One region of the Streptomyces sp. V3I8 genome, then DNA from elsewhere that is predicted to be linked to it. Evidence: riboswitches for the same ligand, from Rfam matches in the RefSeq annotation. Region 1 holds a riboswitch; each other region holds the start of a gene.

What was found. Region 1 has a riboswitch for cyclic di-AMP ahead of QFZ75_RS15685 (transglycosylase family protein). Riboswitches for the same ligand answer to the same signal wherever they lie in the genome.
Region 2: linked by a shared signal. The riboswitch ahead of QFZ75_RS22525 (LysM peptidoglycan-binding domain-containing protein) and the one ahead of QFZ75_RS15685 (transglycosylase family protein) in region 1 are both predicted to bind cyclic di-AMP.
Region 3: linked by a shared signal. The riboswitch ahead of QFZ75_RS15230 (C40 family peptidase) and the one ahead of QFZ75_RS15685 (transglycosylase family protein) in region 1 are both predicted to bind cyclic di-AMP.
Region 4: linked by a shared signal. The riboswitch ahead of QFZ75_RS18185 (M23 family metallopeptidase) and the one ahead of QFZ75_RS15685 (transglycosylase family protein) in region 1 are both predicted to bind cyclic di-AMP.

What each region holds. Positions count from the first base shown of each region.
Region 1 is NZ_JAUSZL010000002.1:3,592,415-3,596,532, forward strand. Features, by position in the region: gene eno (phosphopyruvate hydratase) at 1-669, opposite strand, end outside; gene QFZ75_RS15685 (transglycosylase family protein) at 1,167-1,892, opposite strand; cyclic di-AMP (ydaO/yuaA leader) riboswitch at 1,897-2,066, opposite strand; gene QFZ75_RS15690 (transglycosylase family protein) at 2,268-3,188, opposite strand; gene QFZ75_RS15695 (cytochrome P450) at 3,397-4,118, opposite strand, start outside.
Region 2 is NZ_JAUSZL010000002.1:5,055,216-5,059,333, forward strand. Features, by position in the region: gene fahA (fumarylacetoacetase) at 1-66, opposite strand, end outside; gene QFZ75_RS22520 (HAD family hydrolase) at 907-1,776, shown strand; gene QFZ75_RS22525 (LysM peptidoglycan-binding domain-containing protein) at 1,770-2,528, opposite strand; cyclic di-AMP (ydaO/yuaA leader) riboswitch at 2,533-2,695, opposite strand; gene QFZ75_RS22530 (polyprenyl synthetase family protein) at 3,453-4,118, shown strand, end outside.
Region 3 is NZ_JAUSZL010000002.1:3,486,794-3,490,911, reverse strand. Features, by position in the region: gene QFZ75_RS15235 (hypothetical protein) at 168-521, shown strand; gene QFZ75_RS15230 (C40 family peptidase) at 580-1,554, opposite strand; cyclic di-AMP (ydaO/yuaA leader) riboswitch at 1,561-1,730, opposite strand; gene pcrA (DNA helicase PcrA) at 2,090-4,118, shown strand, end outside.
Region 4 is NZ_JAUSZL010000002.1:4,137,932-4,142,049, forward strand. Features, by position in the region: gene QFZ75_RS18180 (aldo/keto reductase) at 107-1,051, opposite strand; gene QFZ75_RS18185 (M23 family metallopeptidase) at 1,164-2,225, opposite strand; cyclic di-AMP (ydaO/yuaA leader) riboswitch at 2,237-2,393, opposite strand; tRNA gene QFZ75_RS18190 (tRNA-Met) at 2,698-2,771, opposite strand; gene QFZ75_RS18195 (dihydrofolate reductase family protein) at 2,851-3,990, opposite strand; gene QFZ75_RS18200 (MarR family winged helix-turn-helix transcriptional regulator) at 4,063-4,118, shown strand, end outside.

The DNA of each region.
Region 1 (4,118 bases):
GAGGTCGAGGGCCTCGCGGTTGGAGCCGAGGTTCGGGGCGAAGCCGCCCTCGTCGCCGAGGCCGGTGGACAGGCCCTTGGTCTTCAGCACCTTCTTGAGGGTGTGGTAGACCTCGGCGCCCCAGCGCACGGCCTCGGAGAAGGACTCCGCGCCGATCGGGGCGATCATGAACTCCTGGATGTCGACGTTCGAGTCGGCGTGCGACCCGCCGTTCAGGATGTTCATCATCGGGACGGGCAGCAGGTGCGCGTTCGGTCCGCCGAGGTAGCGGAAGAGCGGCAGGTCGCTGGTCTCGGAGGCGGCGTGGGCGACGGCGAGGGAGACGCCGAGGATGGCGTTGGCGCCGAGCGAGCCCTTGTTGTCGGTGGCGTCCAGGTCGATCATCGCCTGGTCGATGAGGCGCTGCTCGGTGGCGTCGTAGCCGACGAGCTCCGGGCCGATCTGCTCGATGACGGCGAGGACGGCCTTCTCGACACCCTTGCCGAGGTAGCGGTTGGGGTCCCCGTCACGGAGCTCGACGGCTTCGAAGGCACCGGTGGAGGCGCCGGACGGAACGGCGGCACGACCCGTGCTGCCGTCGTCGAGGCCGACCTCGACCTCGACCGTGGGGTTGCCTCGGGAGTCCAGGATTTCCCGGGCTACGACGACGTCGATGGACGGCACGAGCATCTCCTTCTGGGATGTGACGCAAGCTGCGCCGGGCCGGAGGCCCGGTTGGGCGCAGGCCGTGGTGGCCCCGCGGGATGAGCCTAACCGGCTGCCGGGCCCCGACGGGCCCCCGACCGTCTCGTGGACGGAACCGAGAGGAAATTGTTTCCGAACGGAACAAAGCGAGGGGGTGAGCGGGCCGGGGAGGCGAGCGGAACGCGGGGGAGGCAAGGAGGAGGGTGACAAAGAGGGGGGCGCCAAAGAGGGGGCGGCGGAAAAAAGCCCCGCTCCGGTGCGCACGGGGGAAAACGCACCGGAGCGGGGAGCCCGCGGAGGACCGGGGGGGTGGCCCTCACGGACCCCACGATGGAGGACACGGATGTGAGAGCGCTGTGGTTCAGTCGCGATTCGGTTGTGGGCCGGACGTCCGGTCGGGGCTGAGCGGCCAGGGCCCCGGCCGGGACGCGATGTCCGGCCCACCGAAGGAGGTCACCGGAGCGGTGACGCGACCGGCGGGGTCAGCTGAGGTGCAGCTGCTGGCCCGGGAAGATGAAGTCGGCGTCGTCGACGATGTCGTCGTTCAGCTTGAACAGCTTCTGCCAGCCGCCCTTGACGTTCTTCGCGTCGGCGATCTCGCTCAGGGTGTCGCCCTTGACGACCTTGTACTCGCCGTCACCCTTCTTGACCTTCTTGCCGGTCGGGGTCTCGACGGTCTTCTGCGCGGCCGGCCGCTCCTGCGCACGCGAGGCACGCTGCTCGGCGGGCTGCGTCTTCTGCTGGGGCTTCGAGGCGCTCTGGCCGGAGTCGCCGGAGCCGCCGGAGCCGCCCGAGTTCGAGGAACCGGAGCCGGCGGGAGCGGTGTTGCCGGTGGAGGCGCCGGACAGGCCCACGCCGCAGCTCGGCCAGGCACCCTTGCCCTGGCTCGCCAGGACCTTCTCGGCGACGGCTATCTGCTGCGCCTTGGATGCCTTGTCGGCGGTGGAGGCGTACGAACTGCCGCCGTACGCGGCCCAGGTGGAGGCCGAGAACTGCAGGCCGCCGTAGTAGCCGTTGCCGGTGTTGATCGACCAGTTGCCGCCGGACTCGCACGCGGCGACGGTGTCCCACTCGGAGGTGGTGGCGGCGGAGGCTCCCGTGGCGCCCATCAGCGGGACGGCGACGGCGGCGGTGGTGACACCGGCCAGCGTGGCGATGCGGGCGGCCTTGGACGGACGACGGTGCTTGCCCTTGTTCGAAAGCAGCATGAAGTGATCCCCTCACCGACGCCTGCGAGGTGAGCTGTCGGGTTCGGGCCGAGTGAGTTGCCCGGCCGCGTGACACTGCTGTCACGCGGCTTAACCCCAAGCCGTGCCCGGTCGTGACGACCGGGTCCGGCACTTACCTGGGTCCCCCGCTCCTGCCTACGGCGCTTTACGCGACGACTGTTCCCGTACGGCCGTTGGCAGGATTCGGCGTGCGACCGTCGGGGCCCACCAGTGGCGAGCGGTCACGACCGTAGACACGGACGGCGCCGAATTTCAAAGACGATCAGGGGTGTTGAGATCCATGTCTCACTTTCATCAAATCGGACATTCAGCGCGAACTACCGCTTGTTTTCGCCCGATTCGGCGGCTTGGTCACTACTTGCTCGCGGCGGCCCGGTCGTCGATGGAGATGCTCTGACCGGGGATGATGAAGTCCGGGTCGGCGCCGATGGCGTCCTTGTTGGCGTCGTACAGCGCTTCCCATCCGCCGTCGAGCTCGAAGGAGTCGACGATGCCCGAGAGACTGTCCCCGGTGCGGATCACGTACGAGCCCTCGTCGGCCAGGACGCGCGAGTCGCTGTCGCTGCGCGAGGCGTGCCGGGCGGAGTAGTCGTCCGCGCGGGACGCGGTGTCGACCTCGTCCGCGACGCCGCCGCGGTGGCGGCCGGGGGCGTCCGCGTCCTCTTCGGCCGAAGAGTCGCCCTTCTGGGCCGACTTGCCCGAATCGCCGCTCTTCTTCGTGTCGTCCGAGGTGTCCGTCGCGTCGTCCGCGGCGGCGTCGTCCGATTCCCCCGCGTCCGTGGCGGTGTCGCCGGTGGACGGGTCGGGCGTCGCGCTGTCCCTGCCCTCGGTCCCGTCCACGCCGGGCGACGGGGTGACCCCGCCCTCGGCGACGCCCGTGTCGACCACGGCGCTGTCGGAGTCCTGCGTCAGGCCGGCGACGAGACCGCAGGTCGCCCAGGCGGTCGTCCCCTGGTCGGCGAGGATCTTCTCGGCGACGGCTATCTGCTGCGAACGGCTGGCCTGGTCGGCGCTCGGCGCGTAGTCGAGACCGCCGAACTCCTCCCATGTCTCCTGGGTCATCTGGAGCCCGCCGTAGGACCCGTTGCCGGTGTCGGCGCTCCACGAGCCGCCGCTCTCGCATTCGGCGACCGCGTCCCAGGTCGTGCCGCTGGCGGCGCTCGCGCCGCTCGCGCCGAGCAGGGGGATCGCGATGGCCGATCCGGCCACGCCCGCGGCGACGAGGAGTGCCGGAGCCTGGCGGGGGCGACGATGGCGGCCGTTCCCGGTAAGCATGCGATTGCCTTTCGCGTGACAGCAAGGAGTACGCACAGGACACAGCGGAAGGCTGCGCTCGTGGCTGCTGCGGCGCGTGAGACGTGCCGCATTGATGGGTGAACGTAGCCGCACTCGAACTCTTGTCACAAGTCGGTGCAGCGCAGATAACGTGAAGATCACAGAGTTGACGGAGTCTCACCTTTCACCGGCTTCGGTGCTAGGGCCGTCAGGACTTCGCGACCGGGGTGAACTCCACCGGAAGCGTGCGCAACCCACGCATGATGAGCCCTCCGCGCCACCGCAAATCCGCGCAATCACCCGCGAGTCGGAGGTCGGGCAGGCGGGTCAGGAGCGTGGTGAGCGCGGCCCGGCCCTCCAGCCGGGCGAGGGGCGCGCCGAGGCAGTAGTGGATGCCGTGTCCGTAACCGAGGTGCTGGTTGTCACGCCGGGAGAGGTCGAGGGCGTCGGGGTCCTCGAACCGGGCGGGGTCGCGGTCGGCCGCCGCGAGCACGACGAGCACGGGGTCGCCCACGGCGATGTCCTGCCCGCCGACGACGAGCGGTGCGGTGGCGTACCGCCAGGTGGCCATCTCCACGGGGCCGTCGTAGCGGAGCAGTTCCTCCAGGCCGGTCTCCAGGAGGTCCGTCCGGCCGGCGGCGAGGGAGTCCTGCAGCCGCTGCCGCTGTCCGGGGTGGGTGAGCAGGGCGTAGGTGCCGTTGCCGATGAGGTTCACGGTCGTCTCGAAACCGGCGAACAGGAGGATGAAGGCCATCGCGGCGGCCTCGTTCTCGGTGAGGTGCTCGCCGTGGTCGGAGGCCCGGATGAGACCGGAGATGAGGTCCTCGCCCGGGGCCGGCTCGTCCGTGAGCTCCTCGCGCTTGCGGTGGATGAGCTCGGCGAGGTAGCCGCGCATCTTCTTGACCGACCGGGCGACACCGCCCCGCGGCC
Region 2 (4,118 bases), 1.5 Mb from region 1:
GAAGACGCCGTACGGAAGATTGTGCGGGCCGAAGGGATCGCCCTCGGGGACATCGAAGGGGGGCATGGGGTGCTGCCTCGCTTTCCGTGTGGGTGCAGCACACGTTACGGGGAGGGGCCGGGCGGGGGCAGTGCCTGAAGAGTTCGCAATGTCCGATTAAGGGTGGGTTCGGGTCCAGGGATGTGCGGGACACGTGGGGGACAGGTGCACGCCCGCCGCGGTCTCGCGCCACCTGCGGCGCGCCTTCGTCCGGCGGACCGGGGATCGACGTCGTCCGCGCCCCGCACCTCGACCTGCCCCCCCAGAACTCGCCGCGGTCGTGCCCGACGGGCCGTCGTCGGGGCGGGCCGGTCCGCCCTGGAGGCGGCGGCGCTCGCCGCGCAGGCCGGCGCACAGGTGCGTGCGGTGGCGCGCGGAAAGGGGTCTGCCGCGTTCGGCGCGCCCCCGGCAGCAGCCGCGGCTGCGCCCGGGTCACTCTTCGGGCGGGCCTGGTCGTTGTGGACCCTCACCTCCTGCCCGCACCCGTACCGGTACCTGCCGTCCGCGGCCCGGCACTTCCTCGTCCGCCACCTCGCCGGACAGCGCGGCTGAACATCCGGGACGGCCCGGGACGGCCCGGGGCGGCCCGGGGCGACCTTAAGGGGAACCGGCGGAGGAATGGAAGAAGAGCCTGAGGGAGGACCGGAGAGGGGCCGGACAGGGACCGGAGAGAGACCGGGAAAGGCCGCGGAAGGGAGGCGTGGGGAGGGGCGCGCGGCCGGTCGGCGCGGTGGCCGATTTGTCATGGGATCGACCCCAACAGCCGGGGCCGGAGGGGGCGTACGGCGACGCGTGGGACGGTCGAGGTGCCGGACGACGTCCGGTTCGCGTCGAGTCGCTGGAGCATTCGATCCGTATTCTCTGATCATGGCCGCACCGAATGCATATTCACTCATCGCCACTGACCTGGACGGGACGCTGCTGCGCGGCGACGACACCCTTTCGGACCGGTCACGCACCGCGCTGGCGATGGCGGTCGGGGCAGGTGCCCGGCACCTCGTGGTGACGGGGCGCCCCGCTCCGCGCGTACGCCCGCTGCTGGAGGAACTGGGCAGCCGGGGACTCGCGGTGTGCGGACAGGGTGCGCAGTTGTACGACGCCGGCGCGAACCGCATGGTGTGGTCCGTCACCCTCGACCGCGAGCTGGCCGAGGTGGCCCTCGGCAAGATCGAGGCGGAGGTCGGCGAGGTGTACGCGGCCGTCGACCAGGACGGCGTGGACGGCCTCACCCTCATCGAGCCGGGCTACGAGATGCCGCACCCGACGCTCCCGGCGGTACGGGTGCTGCGGCGCGACGACCTCTGGACGCAGCCCATCAGCAAGGTGCTGCTGCGCCACCCCCTGCTGTCCGACGACGAGTTGGCGACCGCCGCGCGCGGAGCGGTGGGTTCCCTCGCCAGTGTCACGATGTCCGGCCCCGGTACCGTCGAACTCCAGCCATGCGGCACCACGAAGGCGACGGGGCTCGCGTTGGCCGCCGAGCATCTGGGCCTGACGTCCGCGCAGACCGTCGCCTTCGGGGACATGCCCAACGACATCCCCATGTTCGACTGGGCGGCGCGCGGGGTCGCGATGGCCAACGCGCACCCCGAACTGAAGGCGGTCGCCGACGAGATCACCCTCTCGAACGAGGACGACGGCATCGCGGTGGTCCTGGAGCGGATGTTCTCCGACCGCCCCCGCCCCGGCCCCGGCCCCGGTACCGGCCGGGGCGCGGGTCCGGGTTCCGGTCAGTAGGCCCCGAAGACGTTGTCGATGGAGCCGTACCTGGCGGCGGCGTAGTTGCACGCGGCCGTGATGTTGGCGACCGGGTCGAAGGGGTCGAGCGACGTGCCGGACACGTGGTACGCCGCGAAGGTGGGGTCGATGACCTGGAGGAGCCCCTTGGACGGCGTACCGGCGACCGCGTTGGAGTCCCAGTTGTTCATGGCCTGCGGGTTGCCCGAGGACTCACGGATGATGTTGCGGTGGATGCCGTCGTAGGTGCCCGGGATGCCCTGCTGGGCCATGACGTCCAGCGACTCCCGGATCCAGCCGTCGAGGTCGTCCGTGTAGGTCTTCGCGGTGGCCGGGGTGACGGCGGAGGCCGTGGTCGTTTCGGCCGCCGCGGCCGTCCCGGCCGGGGCGTCGGCGTTCTTCGTGCCCACGGTCAGCTCGAGGCCCGGACGGATGAGCGCCGGGTCGTCGCCGATGACCGCGCGGTTGGCCTTGTACAGCTTCTTCCAGTCGCCCGTGGTGTGCGCCTTGGCGATCTTGGACAGGGTGTCGCCCCCGGCCACCTCGTACGTGACCAGCGAGACCTGCGGAACCACGGCCGTGGCCGCTTGAGCCGTCTGGGCCGCCTGAGCCGCGTGGGTCGGCTGTGCGGCGTGGGCGCCGGTGGCCCCCACGAGGGGGAGCGCGAGCGCGGCACCGCCGGTCCCCGCGGCGACGATGCCACGGGTGAGGGTGCTCGTTCGGGGACGGCGGTGCTTGCCTCGTGAGGCCATGACGCATTCCTCTCCGGCGCCTACGAGGTGAGCTGTCGGGTTCGGGCGGGAGCTGCCCGGCCGCGTGCTGTACGCGACTGCACCCCGAGCCGTTCCGGGATTCGGACCGGCGACTTACCTGGGTTCCCCGCTCCTGCCGTACGCGAGTGAATGGGTGACTGGAATGTCCGGGCGGCGGCAGGATTAGGCGGTCCGTCCGGAGTGACGTGAACGTATGCGAGAGCACATGCCGCTAACAAGCCCCATATTCACGCCCCGGTGGTAATGACCAGCGAAGTCGACCGCGTATTCCTTGATCTATTCGGAATATGAACTTCAACTTGCTTTCTGCAAAGGGAAGTCGGGAGACCGGACAAAATGATCACTTCGGACAGACGTGACTCAATTCACGGTCACGGAAAGGGGGTGGGGGAAGCGTATGGTCAATTCGGTCAAGAAGGTATCTTCGGGGCATTCCGAAGTGCGGAATCCGGCTATTCGCGGACAGGCCCGCCGGGTCCGCCCCGGCCACGCGCGTGTGGCGCTTGTTTCCGCCGTCGCGGGGAACGCGGAAGACCTCGTGGGTTCTCCTCGCGGCGAGGGGTGCGGGGCGGGGGTGTGGGGGCGTGCGGATGTGACGGGCCCGTTCCGGGGCGTGCCGGCTGTCCGGATCGCATCCGTCATACCGGTGGATCCGGAACATACCGCCGGTGATCCGACCGCGCCCGATCCGGTCCATGGGGGCAAAAGGGACCAGGTGGAGTGTGTCCGGCAGGGCGACGGCAGGTGACGGGCGGGCGCTCATCGTGATCGAAAGACGACCGGATACGCTGACTTGAGTGCCACCAGCGACACATCGACAAACGCCTACAGCACCGAGCGCACCCAGCACACCCAGAGCATCCAGAGACCGCCGTTGAGAGCGTCAGCAGACAGGAGACCCTCGTGACCGTCGTCGGGCCGTTCGGGCTGAGCGTGCGGGACCAGGCTCTCGAAGCCGATGTCCAGGCCGGACTGACGGCTGTCGAGGAGGGACTGCTCGAGGCCACCAAGAGCGAGGTCCCGTTCATCACGGAGGCCGCGCAGCACCTCGTGCGCGCGGGCGGCAAGCGGTTCCGGCCGCTGCTCGTGATGCTCGCCGCCCAGTTCGGTGACCCGTACGCGCCGGGCATCGTGCCCTCGGCGGTCGTGGTCGAGCTGACCCACCTCGCCACGCTGTACCACGACGACGTGATGGACGAGGCGGACGTGCGCCGGGGGGTGCCCAGCGCCAACAGCCGCTGGGACAACTCGGTGGCGGTCCTCACCGGCGACTTCCTCTTCGCGCGCGCCTCGCACATCCTGGCCGACCTGGGCCCCGAGGCCGTACGCATCCAGGCGGAGGCCTTCGAGCGGCTGGTCACCGGCCAGATCCTCGAGACGGCGGGACCGCGTGACGGCCGCGACCCGGTCGACCACTACATGGACGTGCTCGGCGGCAAGACCGGCTCGCTGATCGCGGTGGCCGGACGCTTCGGCGCGATGATGTCCGGCGCCGACGAGACGGTGGTCGACGTGCTGACGCAGTACGGGGAGCGGCTCGGCGTCGCCTTCCAGCTCGCCGACGACGTG
Region 3 (4,118 bases), 110 kb from region 1:
ACGGTGCTACGGGCGGAAGCCGGAGCCGGAGCCGGAGCCGGAGCCGGAGCCGGAACCGGAGCCGGAGCCGGGCATCGGGGTCGGAGGCCAGGGCCAGGGCCGGGGATCGAGGTTCCGTCCGGGCCGGTGCGAGTCGGCGTACCGGCGCCCGGTTAGGGTCCGGGCTCATGGACGTACTCATTCATGTCTTCGTCGCCCTGCACATCATCGGCATCGCCGCCCTGCTGGGCGGCTTCCTCACGCAGATGAAGGCCATGGGCGACGGCACGGCCCGCTTCACCCCCGCCATGCTGCACGGCGCGCTGACCATGCTGGTCACGGGCGCGGTCCTCGTCGGCCTCAACCAGGCCGACGACCAGAGCGTCGACAACATCAAGATCGGCGTGAAGCTGGCCCTGCTGATCGTGATCCTCGGCCTCGTCTACGTGCAGCGCGACGAGGAGAAGATCGACAAGCGCCTGTTCGCCCTCGTGGGCGGACTGACCACGGTGAACATCTTCATCGCCCTGCTCTGGACCTGAACAGGACGATGAGGGCCGGGCACCAGGGGCCGTCCCCCCGGTGCCGGGCGCCGGTGGCCTACGTCGGTCGCACCACGCTGTGGATCGGCATGGAGTGGATCGACTCCTCGCGGACGTACGCGCCCGGCTTCGGGGCGTGGATCATCATGCCGTCGCCGACGCAGATGCCGACGTGGCTGATGTCGTCGTAGAAGAAGACGAGGTCACCGGGGCGGGCGCTGTCCACGGAGACCGCCGTGCCGGTCCCCACCTGGTCCCACGTCGTACGCGGAAGAGTCACGCCGGCGGCCTTCCAGGCGGCCTGGGTGAGCCCGGAGCAGTCGTACGAGCCGGGGCCGCTCGCGCCCCACACGTACGGCTTGCCGATCTGGGCGCGGGCGAAGGCGAGCGCCTCGGCGGCCTTGGCCGCTTTGACCGCCTGCCTCTCCCGCTCGATCGCGGCGAGCCGGGCCTCCTCCTCGGCGGTCAGCCGCGCGAGGATCCCGCGTGCCTCGGCGAGCTTGCGCTGCACGTCCGCCTTGGACGTCTTCAGCGCGTTCTCCGTGGTGGTGAGCGTCTCCAGGCCCTCGGACGCCTGCTGCCGCTTCGTCGTCGTGGCGGCCCGCCGTGTCACGTAGTCGTCGACGGCCTGCTTCTGCCGGGCGGTGAGCCGGTTCATCAGCCGGGTCCGGTCGAAGTAGTCCTGCGGGTTGTCCGCCGCCAGGAGCGCGGCGCTGTCGGGGGCGGCGGCGCCCGTGCGCTTCGCCACGTCGCCGAGGAGGGTGTCGACGCGCCGGCGCTGCCTGGTGGTCCGCTCCTTGGCCGCGTTGTACTTCTCGGTGGCCGTGACCGCCCGCTGGTAGAGGTCGTCGATCTTCTTCCGGACTTCCTCCGTGCTCGGCCGGGTGTTCTCCGCGTCCGGTGCGGGCTCCGCGGCCGGCGAGGCGTCCGCCGTCTGGGAGAGCAGGGCCACCGAGGCCGGTGCGGCGGTGGCGGGAGCCGGCGTCCGCATGCCCAGGGGACCGCTGGACCGCGCTCTGCGGTGTGGCGCCACGAGGGCGTCTCCTTCCGTCATCCGCCTACCGGGTTAGCTGTCGGGTTCGGGCGGGTGCTTCGGAAGGTTTGCCCTACGGCCCTGGTCCCGTGCGGGAGTCGGACCGATTCACCCCGTGATCGGTGGGTCCCCGGTTCCGGTGCCACGAGGGCGCACGGATTCGGCGGAGGGCGCCCGGCCCGGCGTTGTTCGCCGGTGCGGGTCGAGCGACCTGATCGAAAGTTAGCCAATTCGTGTGGCACCTGTGAAGTTTGATGTTCGATATGCCCGATACATTTTCGTGACCTGGGCTCCGAGTGTCGTTCGACGGCGGCGATTTGGCATGGTGTGCGATCGGTTGTCTTGGGTGGTGTGCGTGTGGGGCGTGCGTGTGCGGCGCGCGTACCTGTCCGCGGGTGCGTGGTGGCCGGTCGCGCAGTTCCGCGCGCCCCTTACCGATTTCCTTGGTCGCACAGCGTGGCCGGAGCGTAATTTTCGGTGAGGGTCTGGTGGGTGGGAGCGGGGTGTCGGTGGGGGCGCCTAGACTCGGAGAGCGATGAGCAGCCTCTTTGACGACAGCTTCCTGGCGGACCTCAAGCCCTCCCGGGCCCATGAGGAAGAGCCCCCGCCGCCACCCGAGGACGAGGCGCCGGACCCCGGCGCGGACGACCTGTTCGGCGGGCGCTTCGACGCGCCTCCGCCCAGGGACGGCTACTACCGCGACGGCGCCCCGAGGCCGCTCGTGGACCCGGCCGCGCTCCTGGACGGGCTGAACGAGAACCAGCGCGCGGCGGTGGTCCACCAGGGATCGCCCCTGCTCATCGTCGCCGGCGCCGGTTCCGGCAAGACCAGGGTGCTCACCCACCGCATCGCCCACCTGCTGGGCGAGCGCAAGGTGCACCCCGGCCAGATCCTCGCGATCACCTTCACGAACAAGGCCGCGGGCGAGATGAAGGAGCGCGTCGAGCAGCTCGTCGGCCCGCGGGCGAACGCGATGTGGGTGATGACCTTCCACAGCGCCTGCGTACGGATCCTGCGCCGCGAGAGCAAGAGGCTCGGCTTCACGTCGTCCTTCTCGATCTACGACGCCGCCGACAGCAAGCGCCTCATGGCCCTGGTCTGCCGCGACCTCGACCTCGACCCCAAGCGCTTCCCGCCGAAGTCCTTCAGCGCCAAGATCTCGAACCTGAAGAACGAGCTGATCGACGAGGAGGACTTCGCCGCCCAGGCGGCCGACGGCTTCGAGAAGTCCGTCGCCCAGGCGTACGCGATGTACCAGTCGCGGCTGCGCGAGGCGAACGCACTGGACTTCGACGACCTGATCATGACGACGGTCAACCTCCTGCGCGCCTTCCCGGACGTCGCCGAGCACTACCGCCGCCGCTTCCGGCACGTCCTCGTGGACGAGTACCAGGACACGAACCACGCGCAGTACTCCCTCGTCCGGGAGCTCGTCGGCAGCGCCACGGACCCCGCCGCCGGTTCCGCCGCGCATCCCGGGGACGTACCGCCGGGAGAGGTGCTGCCGGGGGAGGGCGACCTCCCGCCCGCCGAGCTGTGCGTCGTCGGTGACGCCGACCAGTCGATCTACGCCTTCCGCGGCGCGACGATCCGCAACATCCTCCAGTTCGAGGAGGACTACCCGAACGCGACGACGATCCTCCTGGAGCAGAACTACCGCTCCACGCAGACGATCCTCACCGCCGCCAACGCGGTCATCGAGCGCAACGAGTCCCGCCGCCCCAAGAACCTGTGGACCAACGCGGGCGCCGGCGCGCGCATCACGGGCTACGTCGCCGACACCGAGCACGACGAGGCGCAGTTCGTCGCCGACGAGATAGACCGCCTCACCGACGCGGGTGACGCGAAGGCCGGCGACGTCGCCGTCTTCTACCGTACGAACGCGCAGTCCCGTGTCTTCGAAGAGGTCTTCATCCGGGTCGGCCTGCCCTACAAGGTTGTCGGCGGCGTCCGCTTCTACGAGCGCAAGGAGGTCCGCGACGTCCTCGCGTACCTGCGCGTGCTCGCGAACCCCGAGGACTCCGTACCGCTGCGCCGCATCCTGAACGTGCCCAAGCGCGGCATCGGCGACCGCGCCGAGGCGATGATCGACGCGCTCGCCCAGCGCGAGAGGATCAGCTTCCCGCAGGCGCTGCGCCGCGTCGACGAGGCGTACGGCATGGCGGCCCGCTCGACGAATGCCGTCAAGCGGTTCAACACGCTGATGGAGGACCTCCGTACGATCGTCGAGTCCGGCGCGGGCCCGGCGACCGTCGTCGAGGCGATCCTCGAACGCACCGGCTATCTCGCCGAGTTGCAGAGCTCCACCGACCCGCAGGACGAGACCCGCATCGAGAACCTCCAGGAACTCGCCTCCGTCGCGCTGGAGTTCGAGCAGGAGGCGGCCGGCGGCGCTGGTGCGAGCACGGATGAGGGCGAGGACGGCGCGGGCGAAGGCGACGGCGGTGACGGCGAGACGCCGGCCGGGCTCGCCGCCTTCCTGGAGCGGGTGGCCCTGGTCGCCGACTCCGACCAGATCCCCGACGAGGACGAGGACGGCTCGGGTGTCATCACCCTGATGACCC
Region 4 (4,118 bases), 550 kb from region 1:
AGCGCGCAGTTCCGCGCGCCCCTGAACGGACCCGCGCGCTCGCCACGGTGCCCGAACGCCGGAGATCCGTGCCCGACGCCGGAGATCCGTGGCCGGCACCGTCGTGTCACTCGGAGGCGAGCGTCAGCTTCGTGAGGTCCGTGTCCGTGAGTTCCAGGTCCGCCACCGCCAGCAGCGCGGGAAGCTGCGCCACCGTGCGGGCGCTGGCGAGCGGTACGGCGACGGTGGGGCGGGACGCCAGCCAGGCCAGGGCCACGGTCGTGATCTCGGCCCCCCGCTCCTGGGCGACCTCGTCGAGCGCGGCCAGCACCCGCTGCCCGCGCGCCGACTCCAGGTGCCTGCCCGCCGCCCCGGCCCGGGCGCTGTCGACCTCGGTGCCGGGCCGGTACTTGCCGGTGAGGAAGCCGGAGGCGAGCCCGTAGTAGGGGATGCCGGCCAGACCGTTCCGCGAGGCGACGTCCCGCAGCGGACCCTCGTACGTGTCACGGGAGACGAGGCTGTACTGGGCCTGCAGCGCCACGTACCGGACGAGGCCCTCGCGGTCGGAGGCGTCCAGGGACTCCTGGAGCCGCTCGGGCGTGATGTTGGACGCGGCGACCGCCCGCACCGTGCCGGCGCGCACGAGCTCGTCCAGGGTCCCGAGAATCTCCTCGACCGGCACGGACGGGTCGTCGTAGTGCGTGTAGTAGAGGTCGATGTAGTCCGTCCCCAGACGGCGCAGCGACGCCTCGGCGGCGGCCTTGAGGGTGCCGGGGGCCAGCCCCTTGTACCGGGGGTGGGCGCCGGCCTTCGTCGCGACCAGGACGTCGGCGCGGTTGCCGCGCGCGGCCAGCCACTCGCCGATGACGGTCTCGGACTCGCCGCCCTCGTTGCCCGGCGCCCAGGACGAGTACGTGTCGGCGGTGTCCACGAAGTTGCCGCCGGCGGCGGTGTACGCGTCGAGGACGGCGAAGGACCCGGCCCGGTCGGCGGTCCAGCCGAAGACGTTGCCCCCGAGAGCGAGCGGGAAGACCTCGAGGTCGGACGAACCCAGCGTGCGGAGAGAAGTCATGCGTACGGCAACGGCCGTGACGGACGGCCGTATTCCATTCCGCACCTCCGGGCGTTTCGCGGAGAGACGCCCCTCACGAGTCTCCGCGAGTCCCCGCGAGCCCTCCGGGATCCTACGGAGTGAGCCCGTTGCCCCGCAGCCAGGCCATCGGGTCGATCCCGCTGCCGCCGCTGGTGTGGACCTCGAGGTGCAGGTGCGCCCCGGTGACGTTGCCGGTCGCGCCCACGCGACCGATGACGTCGCCCGTGCTGACCTTCTGCCCGACGCTGACGCCGATCGACGACTGGTGGGCGTACCAGAGCTCCGTGCCGTCGTCGAGCGTGAGGACCGTGCGGTAGCCGTACGAACCGCTCCAGCCGGCCTCCGTGATCGTGCCGCTGTGGATCGCCTTGAGCGGGGTACCCGTGGGAGCGGCGAAGTCCAGACCCGTGTGCTGGCCGGAGGACCACAGCGAGCCGGACTGCCCGAAGGTCGAGGTGATCGTGTACGAGGAGGTGGGCAGCGTGAACTGCTTGGCGAGCTCGGCGAGGCGCGCGGCCTCCGCCTTCGCCGCGGCCTCCTCCTTCTTCTTCTTCTCGGCCGCGGCGGCCTTGGCCTTCGCCGCGTCCTGCTCCTTGGCCGCCAGCGTGGCGGCCTTCTTCGCGGCGGCGGCCTCGGCGACCTGCTGGGCCTCGCGGTCCACCTGGTCCTGCTGGAGCTCGGCCTGGAGCATGATGCGGGCGCGCAGTGCCTCGCCGGCGTCCGCGTTGCCCTGCTCGGCGTCGGCGGTGGTGAGACCGGCGGCGGTGAGCGGGGTGCTGGAGCCCTCGGGGGCCTTGTCGTCCTCGTCCGAGATCAGCGAGCCGACGTTCGGCAGGTCGGGGATCGAGATCGACACCGGCGGCTTGCCGGTCTGCGCGGAGGCCATGCCGCCCGCGCCGACGGCGGCTATGACACCGACGCCCAGAACGGTGGAGCTGCGGGCGAGCCCTCCGCCGCGCTGCTTGGAGACACGGTGCTTGCCGCGGACGGGAACGACGGTCTCCGCGCTGGGGTTCCAGACCTCGAAGGTCTCGTCGTCCCTGCGGGCGCCGTAGGCGAAGGTGTAGGTGTCGGGCTTCTTGTCGCCCGAGGTCTCCCCCGTCACCTCGTCCGGTATGAACGTGGGCATGGGGGCAGGCCGGTTTGACGCCACGTGGGCGCGCTCCTTTCCTTCCTTCTCGCCTACCGGGTTAGCTGACGGGTTTGGAGCAGGAAGGTCTCCTACGCGCGTCAACCACGGTGTCTCCACCGCGAAAGACGAGCGATTCACCCCATGTAGGTGGTTCCCCGGTTCCCTTGCGGGATTCGGCACGTGCGCACGGAGCCGTCTCTTGTGACGGCTGGGACGACCGCGCTGCGTTATCGAACGTTAATAGACCCGGGCACCTGATTCCAAGCTGTTCTTGATGATCGTTACGGCTCCCGGCCTGGACGTACGGGACATGAGAGGTTCAAACCGGGCGAGTCGATCGGGTTTCACAGGTACCACTTTTATTGATGGTGCGTCAGTTGTTATGCGCAGGGGTGCCGTTCGACTACCGCGGGTGATATGGCGTCTGCGGCCTGCGGACCGCACGAAAACACCTGAGGCCGGAATCCATTGGATTCCGGCCTCAGGCCTTCAGTAGCGGGGACAGGATTTGAACCTGCGACCTCTGGGTTATGAGCCCAGCGAGCTACCGAGCTGCTCCACCCCGCGTCGTTGAAACCAGTGTACGCCATCCGCGGGGTCCGGAGCACACGGGTGGATCCCGGGTGGATCCGCGGTGGACACCGGCTCAGCCGAGGTGCCGGTTGGGCGCCTTCGCCGCGGCCTCGTACGCGGACAGCACGAGGACGTCGGCGCCCGCCGCGGCCAGCAGGCCGTTCCCGTCCGCCGCCGCCACGAAGGTGTCGGGCTCGCGCCAGGCGGTGACGACCCGGCGCACGCCCGCGTCGAGGATCAGCCGGGCGCAGGGGGAGGGCCGTGAGGCGCGGCGGGCGCAGGGTTCCAGGCTGCTGTAGACCGTGGCGTCCGGGAGCCGCGGGTCGCCGGGGGCGATCTTGGCGAGCGCGGCCTCCTCGGCATGCTCGACGGGGTCGGACTCACGGGAGTACCCGCGGGCCAGCTCCGTGCCGTCGGCCGCGACGACGACCGCGCCGACGCTGAACGCGGTCCGCGAGGGCGGGCACTCGGCGGCGAGTTCGCAGGCGAGCCGCAGCCAGCGGTGGTCGGCGGCGGCGGGGACGGGTCCGGTGCCGGGTGCGGTGGGCACGTACCGCATGAGCACCACGTCCCCCACCGGCCGGGTCTCGACCAGGCGCATACGGCTGCGGGGGCCGCCGGGGTACGCGCCGGACCCGAACAGCTTCGGCGCGTGCGGCTGCCCCACCACGAGGGGCGCGAGGGCGAGCTGCAGTTCGTCGGCGAGCCCCTGCTGGAGGAGCTGGGTGTGCACCCGGCCGCCGCCCTCGACCATGAGCCGGCGGACGCCGCGGACGTCGTGGAGGTGGCTGAGCACGGCGCGCCAGTCCAGGCCGGGACCGACGGGTACGACGTCGACGTCCAGCCCGCGCAGCGCGTCGGCGGCCGCCACGGCACCCTCCTCGGTGGTGTAGACGATCTTCTCGCCGCCGGTGGACCAGAAGTTGGCGTCGGGGTCGAGGTCGCCGGTGCCGCTGACGGTGACCTTCAGCGGGTACTCCGGGCGGCCGGCGGCGACGCGGGCGGCGCGGCGCTCGGCGGAGTTGACGAGGAGGCGGGGGTTGTCGGCGCGCAGGGTGCCGGCGCCGACCAGGATGGCGTCGGAGTCGGCCCGCACCTCGTCGACCCGGTCGAAGTCCGCCGGGCCGGAGAGCAGCAGCCGTTCGGGGCCGGTGTCGTCCAGGCGGCCGTCGAGGGAGACGGCGGCGGACAACAGGACGTAGGGGTGGGGCATGGACTCGCTCTCCTTCTCACGGGCCGCGGGCCCGCGATTGGTTCAAGTTTGAAACAAACCTACACTGGAGGCATGACGACCCGCTGGCTCACCCCCGAGGAGCAGCGCGCCTGGCGCGCCTACATCGC